Regions from separate parts of the Solwaraspora sp. WMMD791 genome, predicted to be linked through region 1. Evidence: riboswitches for the same ligand, from Rfam matches in the RefSeq annotation. Region 1 holds a riboswitch; each other region holds the start of a gene.
The links. Region 1 has a riboswitch for cobalamin ahead of O7623_RS05515 (CbtB-domain containing protein). Riboswitches for the same ligand answer to the same signal wherever they lie in the genome.
Positions count from the first base shown of each region.

Region 2: another riboswitch for cobalamin. It lies ahead of metE (5-methyltetrahydropteroyltriglutamate--homocysteine S-methyltransferase); the one in region 1 lies ahead of O7623_RS05515 (CbtB-domain containing protein).
Region 3: another riboswitch for cobalamin. It lies ahead of O7623_RS08185 (ribonucleoside-diphosphate reductase subunit alpha); the one in region 1 lies ahead of O7623_RS05515 (CbtB-domain containing protein).

Region 1 is NZ_CP120737.1:1,291,788-1,298,370, forward strand. It holds gene O7623_RS05495 (WHG domain-containing protein) at 1-388, shown strand, start outside; gene O7623_RS05500 (cobyrinate a,c-diamide synthase) at 451-1,845, opposite strand; gene cobO (cob(I)yrinic acid a,c-diamide adenosyltransferase) at 1,839-2,441, opposite strand; gene O7623_RS05510 (VWA domain-containing protein) at 2,441-4,444, opposite strand; cobalamin riboswitch at 4,525-4,652, opposite strand; cobalamin riboswitch at 4,765-4,942, shown strand; gene O7623_RS05515 (CbtB-domain containing protein) at 4,974-5,174, shown strand; gene O7623_RS05520 (CbtA family protein) at 5,191-5,949, shown strand; gene O7623_RS05525 (hypothetical protein) at 5,997-6,338, shown strand; gene adhE (bifunctional acetaldehyde-CoA/alcohol dehydrogenase) at 6,521-6,583, opposite strand, start outside.
Region 2 is NZ_CP120737.1:751,440-758,022, forward strand. It holds gene O7623_RS03215 (alpha/beta fold hydrolase) at 1-53, opposite strand, end outside; gene O7623_RS03220 (ThuA domain-containing protein) at 244-954, shown strand; gene O7623_RS03225 (Gfo/Idh/MocA family oxidoreductase) at 924-2,042, shown strand; cobalamin riboswitch at 2,163-2,380, shown strand; gene metE (5-methyltetrahydropteroyltriglutamate--homocysteine S-methyltransferase) at 2,496-4,733, shown strand; gene O7623_RS03235 (hypothetical protein) at 5,342-5,653, shown strand; gene O7623_RS03240 (RNA polymerase sigma factor) at 5,844-6,583, shown strand, end outside.
Region 3 is NZ_CP120737.1:1,884,143-1,890,725, reverse strand. It holds gene O7623_RS08190 (ribonucleotide-diphosphate reductase subunit beta) at 1-949, opposite strand, end outside; gene O7623_RS08185 (ribonucleoside-diphosphate reductase subunit alpha) at 979-3,372, opposite strand; cobalamin riboswitch at 3,508-3,732, opposite strand; gene O7623_RS08180 (PadR family transcriptional regulator) at 3,863-4,492, shown strand; gene O7623_RS08175 (YciI family protein) at 4,590-4,982, shown strand; gene O7623_RS08170 (DUF6596 domain-containing protein) at 4,991-6,301, shown strand; gene O7623_RS08165 (oligopeptide/dipeptide ABC transporter ATP-binding protein) at 6,319-6,583, opposite strand, start outside.

The sequences.
Region 1 (6,583 bases):
CGCCGTACGGGTGATCGACGAGGTCGCCGACGAACTCACCCGGCACACCCTCGGTCTGAGCCGCGACGCCGCCGTCGCCGCGCTGATGCGGGCCAGTCGCGGCTACGTCCGCCGGCACCCGGCCCGCTGGGCGGCGATGCCCGCCGACCCGCTGAGCCAGCCGGCCACGGCCGCCGCCGGCACCCGGCTGCTGGAGGTGTTCCTCGCCGTACTGCGCGGGTACGGGCTGGACCCGGCCACGACGGTCCACGCCACCCGCTGCCTGCGAGCGACCGTGCACGGCTTCGTCGCGCTGGAGGTCGCCGGCGGCTTCGGCCTTCCGGAGGACCTGGAGCAGACGTACGACCGGCTCATCGCCATGGTCGTCGCGAGCCTGCCGCGCGGCTGAGCGGGGCCCTCGTTGCCGTTCCACACGGGGCCGATGCCCGGCCCGGTGGCGACCGGGCCGCGTCACCGACGGCGCGCGGCGGCGACCAGCCGGGCCGCGATCTGCGGCCGCGCCGCCCAGTGCAGATGCAGGTACGACGCGTGCACCCCGGCGGCCACGAAACCCTCCGGCGCGCCCCCACGCCATCCCCACGCCGCCGTCACGCCGGCTCGCGGCGTCACCTCGGTTCGGTGGAACTCGTGTCCGGTCAGCCGGCTGCCGACCGGCACCGCGACGTTGTCGGTCAACGCCACCGCGTCGCGGTAGCCGAGGGTCAGCCGGGGCGTCATCCGGGCGTCCGCCGGCAGCACCCCGCACATCGGAGCACCATCGAGGGTGCGGCACAACCACAGCAGACCGGCACATTCGGCGACGACCGGTGCTCCGCTGGCGGCGACCGCCGCCACCTGCGAGCGCAACCCGGCGTTGGCGGTCAGCTCACCGGCGTACACCTCGGGGAAGCCACCGCCGACGACCAGCGCCGCCGTGCCGGCGGGCAGTCGCTCGTCGCGGACCGGATCGACGGTACGCACCTCGGCGCCGGCCGCTGTCAGCAGCTCCACGGTCTCCGGGTAGCCGAAGCTGAACGCCGGGCCGGCGGCGACCGCGACGACCGGCCGGTGACCGGCCGGGACCGGCTGCCCGCCGGCACCCGACCCGGCACCACCGTCGGGGTCGGCGACACGGACGGCCGCTGTCGGGGACCATACGTCGGACGCCAGCATGGGTGCGCGGCGCGCCACCGCCGCCACGGCGTCCAGGTCCACCGACGCGGCGACCAGTGCCGCCAACGCCTCGACCGAGGCGCGCGCCTCGACGGTGCGTTCGACCGCCGGCACCAGACCCAGGTGCCGCGACGGGGTGTCGACCGACGGCTGTCGACGCAGCACCCCGAGCACCGGGGTGCCGACCTCCTCACAGGCGTCCCGCAGGACCTGCGCGTGCCGGTCGGAGCCGACCCGGTTGAGGATCACCCCGGCGATGTGGACCTGACCGAACGACCGGAAGCCGTGCACCAGGGCGGCCACCGACCGGCTCTGCCCGGCCGCGTCGACGACCAGCAGCACGGGCGCGGCCAGCAGCGCGGCGACGTGCGCGGTGGAGCCGACGTCACCGGCGCCCACCCGGCCGTCGTAGAGGCCCATCACGCCTTCGATCACGGCCAGGTCGACGCCGGCGGCACCATGGGCGAACAACGGCGCGACGAGGTCCTCGCCGACCAGCACCGGATCCAGGTTGCGGCCCGGCCGACCGGCGGCGAGCGCGTGGTAGCCGGGATCGATGTAGTCCGGGCCGACCTTGAACCCGGCGACCCGGACCCCGCGGGCGGCGAAGGCGGCGAGCAGCCCCGTGGCCACCGTCGTCTTGCCGTGGCCGGATCCGGGGGCGGCGATCACCACCCGGGGTACGGCTACCACTCGATGCCCTGCTGGCCCTTGCGCCCGGCGTCCATCGGATGCTTGACCTTGGTCATCTCGGTCACCAGGTCGGCGAGGTCGATCAGCTCCGGTGCGGCGTTGCGCCCGGTGATCACCACATGCTGGCTGCCCGGCCGCTCCCGCAGCACCGACACCACCTCGGCGACGTCGATCCACCCCCAGGTCATCGGATAGGTGAACTCGTCCAGCACGTAGAACCGGTACGCCTCGGCGGCCAGGTCCCGACGGATCTGCGCCCAGCCCTCGGCGGCCTCGGCGGCGTGGTCGCGCTCCGCGCCGGGGCGCTGGATCCAGGACCAGCCCTCCCCCATCTTGTGCCAGGTCACCGGTGCCCCACGGCCCGACTCACCGAGGGTACGCAGGGCCGCCTCCTCGCCTACCTTCCACTTCGGAGACTTGACGAACTGGTAGACGACCACCGGCCAGCCGGCCGACCAGGCCCGCAGCGCCATGCCGAACGCCGCCGTCGACTTGCCCTTACCTGGCCCGGTGTGCACCGCAAGCACCGGCTGGCGACGCCGGGCCCGGGTGGTCAGCCCGTCGTCGGGGACATGTTCCGGTCTCCCCTGTGGCATCAGGCAGCCCTCCGCCGGTCGTGGACACCCGGACCCGTCGCCGACAACGCGGCCAGCGGCAGCCACTGTGCGGTGAAGCCGGCGGCGAGCCGGCGCGCCAGCCCGAGCCGCACCGGGCCGGCCTCGCAGTCGAGCACCACCATCGGGGTGCCGGCGAGCAACGGCGCCAGCGTCATCGGGTCCGGGCCGCTGGTCGCCCGCCCGTCGGTGACCAGCAGGACCAGCGGCCGGCGACGCGGATCCCGGCGGCGCTCGGCGGTGACGGTGGCCGCGGCGACGCGCAACCCGGCGGCGATCGGGGTACGCCCCCCGGTGCGCAGCTGCGCCAACCGGGTGACGGCGACCCCGTGGCTGCTGGTCGGCGGCAGGACCAGGTCGGCACCGGCGCCCCGGAAGGTGATCATCCCGACCCGGTCGCGCCGGTGGTACGCGTCGCGCAGCAACGACAGCACGGCGGTCTTGACCACGCTCATCCGGTGCCGTGCCGCCATCGAACCCGAGGCGTCGACCACGAACAGGATCAGGTTCGCCTCCGTGCCGACGAAGCGGGCCTGACGCAGGTCGGCGGAGACGATCCGCCGGCCACCACGCGACGCGGTGGCGCGTACCGTCGCCGGCAGATGCACGGCCGATACCCGCCCGGTCGGTGCCGTGGCGCCCACCACCCTGCCCCGGTCCGCGTGGGCGGCCGACCGCCGGCCGGGCGTGCCGCCATCGCCGAGTCCGGGCAGCCGCAGCGTCCGGGGCCGGTACGCCGGACCGGCCGCCGCCGGCGCCGGACCGGCCTCCGCCGAACCGTCCGGGCCGGTAGCCGAACCACCGGCGCTGTCGTCGTCGCGGCGGGCACCCTCCTGACCGTCGCGGCGCTGACCGTCACGGCCGTCACCGCGGCCGTCGCCCGCCTGCGGTGGAGGTCCGTCCGCGCTGGTCGGCGGCCTACCGTCCGGCGGTGCGGGAGGTCCCGGGGGCGGTGCGGGGTCCGGGTCGTCGTCGGGACACTCGTCACGCAACACCTCGTCGAGACGCTGTGCGTCGGCACCGGGCGGATCCAGCGGATCCCGTCGCCGCCGGTGCGGCAGGGCCAGCCGGGCGGCGTCGGCGACCTCCGCGGCCGTGACCGCCGGCAGGCCACGCCAGGCGGCCAGGGCCACGGCGGCACGGGCCATCACGATGTCCGCCCGCAGCCCGTCCACCTGGTACGCGAGGCAGATCCGGGCGATCCGGTCGATCTCGGCGTCCGGTAGGGTCACCGCCGGCAGGGCGGCCCGTGCCGCGCGTACCCGTCGTGCGAGTTGATCGTCGGCGGACCGCCAGTGGGCCGCGAAGGCCGCCGGGTCGGCCTCGTAGGCCAGCCGGCGGCGGACCACCTCGGCCCGGTCGGCCACCTCGGTCGGCGCGGTCACCGACACGACCAGGCCGAAGCGGTCCAGCAGCTGCGGACGCGGCTCCCCCTCCTCCGGGTTCATCGTGCCGACCAGCAGGAACCGGGCGGCGTGGCTGACCGACACCCCGTCGCGTTCGACGTGTGCGCGGCCCATCGCCGCCGCGTCCAGCAGCAGGTCGACCAGGTGGTCCGGCAGCAGGTTGACCTCGTCGACATAGAGCAGGCCACGGTGGGCGGCGGCGAGCAGTCCCGGCTCGTACGCCTTCACCCCGGCGCTGAGCACCCGCTGGATGTCCAAGGTCCCGACCACCCGGTCCTCGGTGGCCCCGACCGGCAACTCGACCAGGGCCGCCGGCCCGCCCCGGGCGGTGATCGGCGCGGTGTGCGGGCCGTCCGGGCAGGTCGGGTCGACGGCGATCGGATCGCAGCCGAACCGGCAGCCGGCGACCCGGTCGACCGGCGGCAGCAGGCCGGCCAGGGCCCGGACCATCGTCGACTTCGCGGTGCCCTTCTCGCCACGGATCAGCACCCCGCCGATACCGGGGTGCGCCGCCGCCAGCAGCAGGGCCTGCCGCAACTCGGGCAGGCCCACGATGGCGGTGAACGGGTACGCCGTCATACCGGGCACCAACTGGTGCGCATGGTGAATCCCTTCCGCGGGTGTCCACGCCCGCGTGCCGGTGGACCAGGGAGCGGCCGGAGTCTCCTGGCTGCCGGATCGACACCACGTCCCGAGCCTTCCCGCCGTCGTGGCAGTGGCTGTCTCATGGGGACGTGACTCCCCGGTCACAGTGGCGGGACCGCCCCGGATTCGCACCGGGTTCCTCCGCGTACCGCTCGTGCCGGCCATGCTCCCCTACCGCGAGCGCCACCGTCAATGTGGCGCCGCTCCCTGCGCTGGTCGTGGCGGTGGGCATTGTCCGGCCGGGCGAACCGGCGGTACGCTGCGCGAGCCACGGTGTTCGGGAAGCCGGTGTGATTCCGGCGTGGTCCTCGCCACTGTGACCGGGGAGTGTCCGTTCCACCACGCCACTGGGCCGACGACAACGGCTTGGGAAGGCGGGACGGCCGCGACGATCCGGGAGCCAGGAGACCGGCCGTGGCACGCACCGCATCGCCACGAGGCATGGACGAGAGGATCACCTGGCATGACTGCACCTTCTGTCGGCGGCGAGGTCACCACCCCCGCCATCCGCGTACCGCTGGCCGGCTGGCTGCTGGCCGCCGTCGCGGCGGTCGTCATCTACCTGGTCGCGCAGGACAACGGACTGGTGCTGGCCGGCGCCGCCGAGTTCGTGCACGAGTTCACCCACGACGGCCGGCACGCCCTCGGCGTCCCGTGCCACTGAGCGGGGGTCGGCTCCGATGAGCGGCTACCCGTTCGGCACCGTACTGCGTCGTGGTCTGCTCGCCGGGCTCGCCGCCGGGGTGGCCGCAGCGGCGGCGGCCCTGCTGATCGTCGAACCCCGGATCGAATCGGCGCTGGTCGTCGAGGAGGGCCGGGCCACGCCGGGCGGCGGCGGACACGGCCACGAGGAGGAACTGGTCAGCCGTGGCGTGCAGATCCTCGGTGGACTGGTCGCGACCGTCGCGGTCGCGGTCTGCCTGGCCGTGATCGTCGCCGTGGTCTTCGGGGCCACCCGGCACCTGCTGCCCGGCCGCGACGACTTCCGCCGGGTCGGACTGCTGGCCGGGCTCGGCTTCGTCGTGGTGGCGTTGCTGCCGGCCATCCGTTTCCCGGCGAACCCGCCCGGCGTCGGTGACCCCGACACCGTCAACCAACGCACCGGCCAGTACCTATCGTTCATCGTCGCGGCGGCGGCGGTCACCTGGCTGGCCCTGCTGGTGCACCGGCGGCTGGCCGCCTGGTCACGGCCGACGCCGTACCGGGCCGTGGCCGCGACCGTCGTCGCCGTCGTCGGCTACACGCTGCTGCTGACGCTCTGGCCGGCGACCGCTGTCGAGGTGCCGGGAGACGTACCGGCGGCGCTGCTGTGGGAGTTCCGTCTGGCGTCGCTGGCGCAGCTCGCCACGATGTGGACGGTCCTCGGGGTGGTGTTCGGGCTGCTGCTCACCCCGGCCCGGGCCGACCACCGGCGGCCGATCACCGCCGACGTCGCGTGACGGAGGGCGCCGACGCCGCGCGTACACCACTGGGGCAGTCGGCCCGGATGACGGTCTGCCGGGGGTGCTGCTGCGGCACCCGGCGCAAGCACCCCGACGTCGACCACGACCGCCAGCTCGACGTTCTACGGACGGCCGGACCAGTACAGGTGTCGGACTGCCTCAACGCCTGCGAACGGTCCAACGTGGTCGTGGTACGGCCGGCACCCCTGGGCCGCCTGCTCGGGGCCCGGCCGGTCTGGCTCGGCGGGGTGCTCGAGGACGCGACGTCGTCCGCCGTCGCGCGGTGGGTCACCGCCGGCGGACCGGGGCTGGCCGCGCCACCCGACCAACTCACCGGGCTGCGCTTCGCCGCACCCCGGTGGGGGAAGCCCACACCACCGTCCTGACGACGACGCACCGATGGCAGCCGGCCACAGTGCCGGCGGCCGACCGCCGTCTGGCACCGGCAAGCTCCACCGCGAACTGGTTGCATGATTGTGCAACCGCCCGGGATTGCGGACTTCCCGACGACGGCACGGCTGTGGGCCGGGACACCGCGCGGTGTCCCGGCCCGACGGACGGCGGACAGTCAGCCCTGTTCGCTGCCCGCGTCGACACCGGTGCCCGGGCCGGCGTCAGTGTCCGGGCCGGC
Region 2 (6,583 bases), 540 kb from region 1:
CGGACCTGTCCGGCGTCGCTTTCGTACGCTTGGGTTAGCTTCCAGTGCTCCATAGTGCGCTGACCCTACCCGCTGAGCGGACGAATGGGACGAAGCGCCGTCAGGTGGGACAGGGCCGTGCCGGCCGAGAGGCGGGAGGGCTCCAGGAGGGGGCCGGCCAGGTACGGTGGTCGATGGTCGCAAGCGGGTGTCGGCACGGGCGGCAGCGGTTGCCCAAGACGGCGGACCGGGGAGGGAGTGGGCGTGGAGCGGCGCAGAGCCCTGGTGGTCCGGGGCGGGTGGGAAGGACACCGGCCGGTCGAGGCGACGGAGCTGTTCATCCCGTTCCTGGAACGCAGCGGATACGCGGTACGGGTGGAGGAGTCGACGGAGATCTACGCCGACGCCGCCGAACTGGCCGCCACCGACCTCGTCGTGCAATGCGTGACGATGTCACAGATCACCACGGAGCAGGTGGCGGGTCTGGCCGCGGCGATCGTGGCCGGGACCGGTTTCACCGGCTGGCACGGCGGCATCGTCGACTCGTTCCGTGCCTGTTCGGACTACCTGCACCTGGTGGGCGGCCAGTTCGCCACCCACCCCGGCATCCAGCCGTGTGACCGCAGCGGCGGCGAGAAGGACAACTTCCTGCCACACTCGATCACGATCACCGACCTGGGCCGGGACCATCCGATCACCGCCGGGATCGAGGACTTCGACCTGGTCACCGAGCAGTACTGGGTGCTGCACGACGATCTGATCGAGGTGCTGGCCACCACCACCCACCCGACGCGGACGTGGCATCCGTGGCACCGTCCGGTCACCTCGCCGGCGATCTGGACCCGCAACTGGGGTGCCGGGCGGATCGTCGTGACGACTCCCGGACACAGCCTCGACGTGCTGGAGCACCCGGGTGTGCGTACCGTCATCGAAAGGGGGATGGTGTGGGCGACCCGCACGGCATCGGCGTCGTAGGTCTCGGGGTCATCTCCCGCGCGTACCTGGACACGCTCGCCGACCATCCAGCCGTGCGCGTCGTCGCGGTGGCCGACCTGGACGCGGCCCGGGCCGTCGCCGCCGCCGCCAGGATCCCGGGCGCCGAGGCGGTGAGCGTCGAGCGACTGCTGCACCACCCCGACGTGGCGACGGTGCTCAACCTGACGATCCCGGCGGCACACGAAGAGATCTCGGGCGCGGCGATCACCGCCGGCCGCAACGTCTACGTCGAGAAGCCGCTCACCGTCACGTTCCCACAGGGCCGGTCGATCATCGACCGGGCCGCGTCGGCCGGCGTCCACGTCGGGTGCGCGCCGGACACCGTCCTGGGCACCGGTACGCAGACCGCCCGCGCGGCGATCGACGGTGGACTGATCGGGCGCCCGCTCTCCGCGTCGGCCGTCATGGTCACCCCGGGGCACGAGCGCTGGCACCCCGAACCCGACTTCTACTACGCCCCGGGCGGCGGTCCGCTGATGGACATGGGGCCGTACTACATCTCGGCGCTGATCCACCTGCTCGGTCCGGTCCGGGCGGTGATCGGGGCGGCCAGCCGGCTGCGCGACGCCCGGGTCATCGGTTCGGGACCTCGCCTCGGGCAGCGGATTCCGGTCGAGGTGCCCACCCACGTGACCGGTGTGCTGGAACACGTGGGTGGTGCCCTGACCACCCTCACGACCAGCTTCGACGGTGTCGCGACGACGGCCGCGCCGATCGAGGTGCACGGGGAGGACGGCACCCTCGCCGTACCCGATCCGAACACCTTCGACGGCGAGGTCCGCCACCTCGCGCTCGACGGCCCCGGCTGGCGCGCCCTCGCACCACGGGCCGGTTACGTCGCCGCCGCCCGGGGGATCGGGCTGATCGACCTGATCCGGGCTGACCAGACGTGTCCGCCACGGGCCAGCGGCGAGCTCGCGCTGCACGTACTCGACATCATGACCGCGCTGCTCCGGTCGGCTGCCGAGGGCCGGCGGATCGAGTTGACGACGGCGGTCGACCGTCCGATGCCTGTCCCGTTCACCCCGGCCGAGGACTGGCTGTCAGCCCCGTCGTCCGGGCACTGAGGACGCTGGCGCCGCTGGTGGTGCGGGGCAGGTGGTCAACCGGGGACCGCCGGTGTCGGTTCTGCGGGTGTCGAGGGGTCGGTTCTGAGCTGAGGGTGTCGAGGGCGACGCCCGGCCCGTACGATGGCGGGCGGTGCTGGTTCGTTCCATCCCGCAGGCCGGGGTGGGGCGTCGTAAGAGGGAACCCGGTGCGAGTCCGGGACTGCCCCGCAGCGGTGAGTGGGAACGACCGCCGTCAACGAAGCACTGGACCGCAAGGTCCGGGAAGCGACGGCCAGTAGGCGACCGACGTGTCACGCCCGCGAGTCCGAAGACCTGCCAGCGCTGCGTACACCGCCCGGTGTGCGCCGCCGGCGGCCTCTCGGGAGGGTCTGGGCGGAAGTCGGTGCCGTGCCGCGACCTGCCTTCCTCCCCTCCCGTGTCCGTCGGGCACTTCGAGGGAAGGACCCATTGGTGACCACCGCATTCGGCCAGAGCACTGTGCTCGGCTATCCGCGCATCGGCGCGAATCGCGAGTTGAAGAGGGCTGTCGAGGCGTACTGGGCCGGCGGCATCGACGCCGCGTCGTTGGAGGAGATCGCTGCTGGGCTGCGGGCCGAGGTCTGGCGGACGTTGGCCGACGCCCGACTCGGCGCGATCCCGTCGAACACGTTCTCCTACTACGACCACATGCTCGACACCGCTGTCGCCGTCGGCGCGGTCCCCGCCCGGTTCGCCCGGCTCGGGCTCGGTGAGTTGGACACCTACTTCGCGATGGCACGCGGGGTCGACGCCGAGCCGGCGTTGGAGCTGACGAAGTGGTTCGACACGAACTATCACTACCTGGTGCCGGAGATCGACCCGGGCCTCGCCTTCCGGGCGAACCCGGCCAAGGCACTGGGCGAGTACGCCGAAGCCCGTCGACTGGGCATCACCACCCGGCCTGTGCTGGTCGGGCCGGCCACGTTCCTGCTGTTGGCCAAGGGGGACGATCCGTTCGCCCGCCTGGACGAGCTGGTCGAGGTGTACGCCGAGATCCTCGCCGCGCTGGCGGCGGCGGGCGCGGCCTGGGTGCAGCTGGACGAACCGGCGTACGTGGCCGACCGCACCGCGGCCGAGGTCGACGCGCTGCGCCGCGTCTACGACCGGCTCGGGGCTGCCACCCATCGGCCGAGGATCTTCGTGGCCACCTACTTCGGGGAACTCGGCGACGCCCTGCCCGCCCTGCTGGACACCCCGGTGGAGGCTGTCGGGCTGGACCTGGTGGCCGGGCCGGGCAACCTCGACCGGCTCGCCGCCGCCGGTCCGCTGCGCGGCCGGACGGTCGTGGCCGGTCTGGTGGACGGGCGGAACGTCTGGCGTACGGACCTGCGTGCCGCCTACGCCGTGGGGGCGGCCGTCGCCGGGCTTGCCGATCACGTCGCTGTCGCCAGCTCCTGCTCCCTGCTGCACGTCCCGGTGGATCTCTCGGTCGAGGTCGGACTCGACCCGGAGCTGTCCACCCGGCTGGCGTTCGCTCGGCAGAAGGTCGACGAGGTGGTCCTGCTCGGCAGGGCGGTGCGCGACGGCGTCGCCACCCTGCCCGCGCCGCTGCCGGAGGCTCCGGGCGGGTGGCGGCACGACGACGTACGTGCCCGGCTGGCCGCTCTCGGCCCCGCCGACCGTCGACGTGGCGACTACTCGGATCGGGCTGCCGCGCAGCAGCGGCGGCTGGGCCTGCCGGAGTTGCCGACCACCACGATCGGTTCGTTCCCGCAGACCGACGAGTTGCGTAGGGCCCGCGCCGCACACCGTGCCGGCCGCCTCGACGACGCCGGCTATGCCCAGCGGATGCGCGCCGAGATCGCACATGTCGTCGGGCTGCAGGAGCAGCTGGGTCTGGACGTGCTGGTGCACGGCGAACCCGAACGCAACGACATGGTGCAGTACTTCGGCGAACAGTTGACCGGCTTCGCCGCCACGGAGCACGGCTGGGTCCAGTCGTACGGCTCCCGGTGTGTCCGCCCGCCGATCATCTACGGCGACGTGGTCCGCAGAGCGCCGATGACTGTCGACTGGTCCACCTACGCCCAGTCGCTCACCAGCAGGCCGGTCAAGGGGATGCTGACCGGTCCGGTGACGATCCTGGCCTGGTCGTTCGTCCGTACCGACCAGCCGTTGGCGGAGACCGCCGACCAGGTCGCGCTGGCCCTTCGCGACGAGTGCCAGGATCTGGAGGCCGCCGGGATCCGGGTGATCCAGGTCGACGAGCCGGCGCTGCGGGAGACCTTGCCGCCGCGTCGGGCCGACCAGCAGGCGTACCTGGACTGGGCGGTCGGGGCGTTCCGGCTGGCCACCAGCGGCGTCGCCGACGATACCCAGATCCACACCCATCTGTGCTACTCCGAGTTCGGCGAGGTGATCACCGCGATCGACGCCCTCGACGCGGACGTGACCAGCATCGAGGCGTCCCGGTCGAAGATGGAGGTCCTCGACGACCTTGCCGCGATCGGTTACCGGCGCGGTGTCGGACCGGGGGTGTGGGACATCCACTCGCCCCGGGTGCCGGCCCTCGGTGAGGTCGTCGAGGCGCTGCGTCGGGCGGGCGCGGCGGTGCCGGCCGGGCGGTTGTGGGTCAACCCGGACTGCGGTCTGAAGACCCGCGGCTACGCCGAGGTCGAGGCGTCGCTGCGGCATCTGGTCGCCGCCGCTGGCCAGCTGCGCGGGAACTGACGAGATCGGTGCCTGGGCGGACACCGCACAGGTGTCCGCCCAGGCCAGTGACCTCGGCGCACCGCACGGGCGCTAGTTGCAGACATGCTGCAATAGCAAGAGATCGGCATCGACAGGGGAGGGTTCGATGAACACTTCGGCTCGTTCGGCGGACGGCATCACCGATGGCGACCTCGTCACCCGATATCGTCGCGGTAGCGTTCCTACTTCCACCCCTTGACACCCGGTCGGAGCCAGCAAACGCGAAGCGAGGCCACCAAATGGATAGTGGATTCGTCGAGGCGATCCTGTTTACCGTGCAGGTCGTCGGCAACGTACTCGCCGCCTACTCTCTGGTCGTCGTTGGCATCAAGGGACGGGTTCCGTCGAGCCGGCCAATCTGGAGAGCCGCAGCGACCATGTCACGTCCAGCGTTCGCGGCGTACTTCGGTGGACCCGGCCTCTCGGTCAGTGTCCTGACGAACGACAGGTTGGATGCCTCTTGACCAACCAGTGCTGGTGTCCGAGGGGCAGCACAACCAAGACCCAACCAGGTCCGACGCCGCCGACGTCGATCCAGTTGATCTGGCGGCTGATCACGGCGGCGTTTCGGTCTCGACACCTTCACGGTGCCCATCGGCAGCTATCGCGAGCTGTTCGCCCTCGTGGCGGTCCGCCCGCGGATGTATCTGATGCGCGACGACCTCCCCACCTCGGTCGCCTACGTCGAGGGCTGCGATCAGGGCAACGCCCGCTCGCTGCTGGGCGGCTTCCGCGAGTGGCTCGTCACCCAGGCCGGCCGTGGCGACAACCTCGTGTGGTGGGCGCTTGTTTTCGAACTCGCTCTGCCGGAGTTGGCCGTCGACCCCGGGAACCTCACGCCCGAGAACGACATGGTGGCCAAGCAGACCCTGTTCCGGCTGCTGGACGAGTTTCCCTAATTGCGCGTTGAGTACGACGTCCTGTCTCGCATTCACGTACGCACCAGCAGTGGCGCGGCCGCGCGGACCGAGAACGGGCCACGGCCTCCCGGTAACCCGCCCGCCCGGTGGCACCTGCGGTGTGTAGCCCGGCCTTGTCCGGATCCGTGCCAGTTGTCATTATGGCGGGAGTTCGGGAGAAAGGAACTTCATGGGGCGGCCGACCATCTTGGGCCCGGAGGACCAGGAGGACATCGTCCGTGCGTTCCGGGAGGAGTCGGGACGAGTCGTCGCGGCGCTGATCCGGCTGACCGGTGACTGGGACCTGGCCGAGGACTGCACCCAGGACGCCTTTGTGGAGGCACTGCGTACCTGGCCCGAATCCGGGGTGCCGCGCCGTCCTGGCGCCTGGCTCATGACGGTGGCCCGCAACCGGGCCTACGACCGGTTGCGGCGCGCGACCACGGAGAGCAGCAAGCTGCGGGAGCTCGCCGCCCTGGCCGTTGACACCGGCTCCGACGACGCCGACGACGCGGGGGCAGAGATCCAGGACGATCGTCTTCGCCTCATGTTCACCTGCTGCCATCCGGCGCTGCCGCTGGAGGCCAGGGTGGCGCTCACCCTGCGTACTTTGGCGGGCCTGACGACCGCGGAGATCGCCCGCGCGTTCCTGTTGCCCGTGCCGACCATGGCCAAGCGCCTGGTCCGTGCGAAGCGGAAGATCGCCAACGCGGCGATACCCTTCCGGGTGCCGCCGCCGAACCTGCTGCCGGAGCGTACGTCTGGGGTGCTGGCGGTGCTCTACCTGTTGTTCAACGAGGGCTACGCGTCGTCCGGCGGCGCGGAGCTGGCCCGTGACGGGCTGTGCATGGACGCGATCCGGCTGACCCGGGCGCTGGTCGGGTTGTTGCCCGGCGAGCCCGAGGCGGCCGGGCTGCTCGCACTCATGCT
Region 3 (6,583 bases), 590 kb from region 1:
GCTCGAAGAAGTTCGACAACTCCTGCACGTCCTGCAGCTCCATGAACGCGAACGGGTTGGTCGATCCGTAGAGCGGGGCGATGCCCAGTTGGGCGAGCCGGCGGTCGGCGACGTGCTGCAGGTACTGGCGCATGTCGGCCAGCGACAGCCCGGGCACGCCCCGGCCGAGCAGGTCCTCGGCGAACTGGGCCTCGGCGTCGACTGCTTCGGCGAGCATCTGGCGGACCTGTTCGGCCATTTCGTCGTCGAACAGGTCCGGCTCCTCCCGCCGGACCGTGTCGACCACGTCGAAGGCGAACGCCATGTGCATCGACTCGTCGCGGAACACCCAGTTGGTGCCGGAGGCGAGGCCGTGCAGCAGCCCCCGGGACCGCAGGAAGTACACGTAGGCGAAGGCCCCGTAGAAGAACAGCCCTTCGATGCAGGCGGCGAAGCAGATCAGGTTGAGCAGGAAGGCCCGACGGTCGTCGCGGGTCCGCAGCTCGCGCAGCCCGAAGAGGGAGTCGATCCAGCGGAAGCAGAAGTCGGCCTTGCGCTTGATCGACGGAATGTTGTCGATCGCGGCGAACGCGGCGGACCGCTCCTGCTCGTCCGGGACGTAGGTGTCCAGCAGGTTCAGGTAGAACTGGACGTGCACCGCCTCCTCGAACAGTTGCCGGGACAGGTAGAGCCGCCCCTCCGGGCTGTTGACGTGCTGGTACAGGTTGAGCACCAGGTTGTTGGCGACGATCGTGTCCCCGGTGGCGAAGAAGGCGACCAGTCGGCTGACCAGGTGCCGTTCGGCCGGGCTGAGCCGGTCCAGGTCGGCCAGGTCGGAGTGCAGGTCCACCTCCTCCACCGTCCAGGTGTTGCGGATGGCGTCGCGGTAGCGGTCGAAGAAGTGCGGGTAGCGCATCGGCCGCAGGGTCAGGTTCATCCCCGGGTCGAGCAGCATCGGGTTCGGTGTCATCGTGGTCTCCAACGGGTGGACGCGGGGCGTCACTGGCAGGCGTCGCAGGACTCGGGGTTCTCCAGGGAGCAGGCCACCGCCTCGGCGTCGACCGGCGCGACGGAGACCGTGGCCTGCTGGATCCGGGTCGCCGGGCGCGACCGCAGGTAGTAGGTGGTCTTGAGGCCGGACTGCCAGGCGTACCGGTACATCGAGGACAGCTTCCCGATCGTCGGTGCGGCCATGAACAGGTTCAACGACTGGCTCTGGTCGATGTACGGCGCACGGGCGGCGGCCAGGTCGATCAGCGCCCGCTGCGGCAGCTCCCAGGCGGTACGGAACAGCCGCCGTACCTCGGCCGGGATGGCGCTGATCTGCTGGACCGACCCCTCGGCCCGGGTGATCTGCTCACGGACCGCCGCCGTCCACAGCCCGGCCGCCTTCAGCCGCCCCACCAGGGCGGTGTTGACCTGCAGGAACTCCCCGGACAGGGTTTCGCGTTTGAACAGGTTGGACACCTGCGGCTCGATACATTCGTAGCAGCCGGCGATCGAGGCGATGGTCGCCGTCGGGGCGATGGCCACCAGCAGCGAGTTGCGCAGCCCGTGCTCGGCGACCTGTCGGCGCAGCGCCGCCCAGCGCTCGGTCTGGGTCGGCTCGGCGCCCCACAGGTCCGGGTGCAGTTGCCCGCGCGCCGCCCGGGTCTGCGGGTACGCCGGGTGCGGCCCGTACTGTTGCGCCAACCCGGCGGAGGTCTCCAGCGCGGTCAGGTAGATCTCCTCGGCGATCCGGGTGGACAGCTCCCGGGCGGGTGCCGAGTCGAACGGCAGGCCGAGGGCGAAGAACACGTCCTGCAGCCCCATCATGCCCAGGCCGATCGGGCGCCAGCGCGGGTTGGACGCCGCGGCCTGCGTACTCGGGTAGTAGTTGATGTCGATGACCCGGTCGAGGAAGACGACGGCGGTGCGGACCGTGTCGCGCAGCCGCGCCCAGTCCACGTCGGCGGCCGTGGCCCCGGCCGCGGTCGAGGTCGCAGCTGCGGTCAGGTGGGCACCGAGGTTGATCGAGCCCAGGTTGCACACGGCGGTCTCGGCGTCCGAGGAGACCTCGACGATCTCGGTGCACAGGTTGGACAGGTGCACCACGTTGCCCGGTTCCCCGGTCTGGTTGCACAGCAGGTTGGACCGGTCCTTGAAGGTCATCCAGCCGTTGCCGGTCTGCGCCAGGGTGCGCATCATCCGCCCGTACAGGTCGCGGGCGGGAACCTGGCGCACGGCGAGCCCGGCGGCCTCGGCGGCCCGGTACGCGGTGTCGAACTCGGCGCCGTACAGGTCGGGCAGGTGCGGTACGTCGGCCGGGTTGAACAGCGACCACGTCGCGTCGGCGTCGACCCGGCGCATGAACTCGTCGCAGATCCAGTTGGCCAGGTTGAGGTTGTGGGTGCGGCGGGCGTCTTCGCCGGTGTTGTCCCGCAGCTCCAGGAACTCCTCGATGTCGGCGTGCCAGGGCTCCAGGTAGACGCAGGCCGCGCCCTTGCGCCGGCCGCCCTGATTGACGGCGGCGACCGAGGCGTCCAGGGTGCGCAGCCACGGCACGATCCCGTTGGACAGCCCGTTGGTGCCCCGGATCAGCGCACCCCGTGAGCGCACCCGGGACCAGGAGATGCCGATCCCGCCGGCGTACTTGGACAGCTTCGCCACCTGGGCGTACCGGTCGTAGATCGAGTCGAGTTCGTCGCGGGGGGAGTCGACCAGGAAGCACGACGACATCTGGGTGTGCCGGGTGCCGGAGTTGAACAACGTCGGCGAGCTGGGCAGGTACGCCAGCGACGACATCAGTCGGTAGAAGTCGACCGCCTCGGCCGGGGTGTCGGACAGTCCGCAGGCCACCCGCAGCAGCCAGTACTGCGGGGTCTCCACCACCTGTCGGTTGGTGGGATGGCGCAGCAGGTACCGGTCGGAGACGGTCCGCAGCCCGAAGTACTCGAACCGGTCGTCGGCGGTCGGGTCGACGGCGGCGTCCAGGACGGCGGCGTGCGTGGCGACGAAGCGGGCGGTCCGGTCGCCGATCAGCCCGTGGCGGTGGCCGAGCCGGATGGCCTGACTGAACGAGTCGATGCCCTGCTGACGGACCTGCGCGGTGACCGAGGCGGCCAGTAGCCGGGCGGCCAGCCGGGAGTACTGCGGGTCCGCACCGATCAGGTCGGCGGCGGTGCGGATCAGCAGTTGCGTCACCTCGGCCGTGGTGACTCCGTCGTAGAGGCCGCTGACGGCCCGGTCGGCGACCCGGCGCGGGTCGACGTCGGTGAGCCCGTCGGCGTGGCGCCGTACCGCGGCGTGCAGCCGGTCGGGGTCGACCGGGGTGGCGTGGCCGTCCTGGTCGCGGACCCGGACCGGGCCGGGTGTGCCCGCCGACGGGGTCGCCGTGGGGTAGGTGATGGTCACCTGTGCTGCCTCCTGGCTCTGCTCGTGGCAGGCCGGCGGGCAGCACGGACGTCTGGGCGCACGCGGTGGTCACCCGACGCGCGCGGCGCAGCCGTCGACCGTCCCGCGCGGCCTCGGACCACCGGGTACGCACACGGCGTACCCGGCACAACGGGCAGGTCTTCGGACTCGTGGGCGTGACCGGGTCGAGGCGACTCGGTCTCCTACTGGCCGTCGCTTCCCAGGCGCGGTACGCGCCCAGTGCGTGATGACGGCGGTCGTTCCCACTCACCGCTGCGGGGCAGTCCCGGATTCCCACCGGGTTCCCTGTTGCCTCGGCCGGGCTGGCTGCCCGGCCGAACCAGTTGCGTCAGGGACTATATCTGGTGTGCCGTCCCGACCGACACACCAGATGTCGTTGTCGGCGTGTCGTTGCTCTCATTACGAAGCGGGTTGTCGGCGATCTGTTCCCGATATATCGTGGATGCATCAACGAATATCGGAGGCAGATGTGAGACACCACCACCACGACACAGCGGGCGGGTCGCCCGGTTGGCGGCGGGCCGGCGGGCGACGCGGCTTCGGACCGTTCGGCCCCGGCTTCGGCTTCGGCCCCGGCGGTCCCGGCTTCGGGCCGGGTGGCCCGGGTTCCGGCCCCGGCGGCTGGGGCAGGGGTGGTCGCGGCGGCCGGGGACGCCGCCGGCCGAACGTGCGGGCCGCCGTCCTGGCCCTGCTCGTCGAGGGCCCGATGCACGGCTACGAGATGATCCAGGAGCTCGACTCCCGCACCGGCGGGGTCTGGCGGCCCAGCCCCGGCTCGATCTACCCCACCCTGCAACTACTGGAGGACGAGGGCCTGATCGTCGGCACCGCCGAAGGCTCCGGCGGTGGGCGCAAGCGCTACGCGCTCACCGACGCCGCCCGCCCCGAGGCCGAGCAGGCCGCGCAGGCCGCGCCCTGGACCGAGCTGGCGCCGGAGACCGTCGACAGCTGGCATGACGTGCGCGAATCGGGTATGCAGACGATGCACGCGCTGCGGCACGTGATGCTCAACGGCACCGCGGAGCAGCGGGAGCGGGCGGTCCAGGTGCTCGACGAGACCCGACGCAAGCTCTACGCCATCCTGGCCGACTCCGAGTAGTCGGCGGGTCGCCGCAGGTTGCGGCGGGACCCGGTCGGCCGGTCCGGCCAGAAACTCCCGGCTCCGCTGTCGACGCGGCGCCCCGCCGATCGTCGTCATGACGTACGGCAACGCCACTACCAGCGAGGAGCCCGACGTGAAGTACATGCTGCTGTTCGTCAGCCCACCGACCGACGACCCGAACCACATCGAGCCGCAGTGCACGGTCGAGGACTGGATCGCCTACGACAAGCAGATGAAGGACGCCGGCATCTGGGTCAGCGGCAACGCCCTGGCGGACCTGACCACCTGCACCTCGGTCAAGGTCGAGGCGGACGGTCAGCGGATCGTCACCGACGGTCCGTTCGCCGAGAGCCGCGAGGTGCTCGGCGGCTACGACATCATCGACGTACCGGACCTGGACGTCGCGCTGGACTGGGCGGCCCGCTCGCCCGGTGCCCGGGACGGGGGGTCGGTGCAGGTGCGTCCGGTCGCCGACTTCGGGATGTGACCGGCCGGATGACCGGTGCCGAGTCGGCCGACGACCCCGCCGGGCCGGGGCGGGGCACCGATCCGGAAACGGTACGGACCTCGGTGGCGGCCGTGTTCCGCGAGGAGCACGGCCGGCTGCTCGCCACCCTGGTGCGCCGCTTCGGTGACCTGCACCTGGCCGAGGAGGTGGCAGCCGAGGCCGTCGAGGCGGCTCTGACGCACTGGCCGGTCTCCGGCGTGCCGACCCGCCCCGGGGCGTGGCTGCTGACCACCGCGCGGCGTCGCGCGGTGGACCGGATCCGCCGCGACCGGACGCTGGCGCTGCGGCTGGCGGTACTGCAGGCCGAGGCGGACCGGGCCGACCCGGCACCGGCCGCCGATGTCGATCCCGACCTGCCCGACGACCGGCTCGCGCTCTTCTTCACCTGCGCCCACCCCGCGTTGCCCGCGCCGGACCGGGTGGCGCTGACCCTGCGCCACCTCGGCGGGCTGACCACCGCCGAGGTGGCCCGGGCCTTCCTCGTGCCGGAGGCGACGATGGCCCAGCGGATCGTCCGGGCGAAACGCAAGATCCGGGACGCGCGGATTCCGTTCCGGGTGCCCGGTGTCGACGAGTTGCCGCAGCGGCTCCCCGGCGTCCTGCAGGCGGTGTACTCGATCTTCACCGAGGGCTACGCGGCGAGCTCCGGTCCGCACCTGCAGCGCCTCGACCTGGCTGAGGAGGCCGTCCGGCTGGCCCGCATCCTGCACCGGTTGCTCCCGACCCAACGGGAGACCGCCGGCCTGCTCGGTCTGCTGCTGCTGGTCCACGCCCGCCGGCATACCCGGACCGGACCGGACGGGGCACTGGTGCTCCTCGACGAGCAGGACCGGCGGCGGTGGGACCGACCGATGATCGCCGAAGGTCGTGCGTTGGCCCGTGCGGCGTTGACCGGCGGCCCGCCCGGACCGTACGGGCTGCAGGCCGCGATCGCCGCGCTGCACGACGAGGCCGCCGACGTCGCCGGGACCGACTGGCCGCAGATCGTCGCCCTGTACGACGTACTGGCGCGGATCGCGCCCTCGCCGGTGGTCGACCTGAACCGGGCGGTGGCGGTGGCCATGCGCGACGGCCCGGCCGCCGGGCTGGCCATCCTCGACGAGCTGGCCGCCGATCCGCGGCTGCGGTCGCACCACCCGTTCCCGGCGGCTCGGGCCGAGCTGCTGCAGCGCCTCGGCCGGTACGCCGACGCGGCCGACGCCTACCGGCAGGCGCTGGAGCTGGCCGGCACCGAGCCGGACCGGGAGCACCTGCGACGCCGCCTCGCCGCAGCGCAGGCGGCGAGCCACCCCGGCTGAGCGAACGGGCGGCGGCGTCAGTGGGCACCCACCGCACGCGGGTCCGGGCCGGCGTCGGTGCCCGGAAGGTGACAGGCGGCCAGGTGACCGGCACCGCGTACGGTCAGCTCCGGATCGTCGACGGCACACCGGTCGAACGCCGCCGGGCAGCGGGTCCGGAACCGGCAGCCGCTCGGCGGATCGGCGGGGGAGGGGACCGCACCGCGCAGGATGATCCGCTGTCGGGTCCGCTCGACCGCCGGATCCGGCACCGGCACCGCCGACAACAGCGCCCGGGTGTAC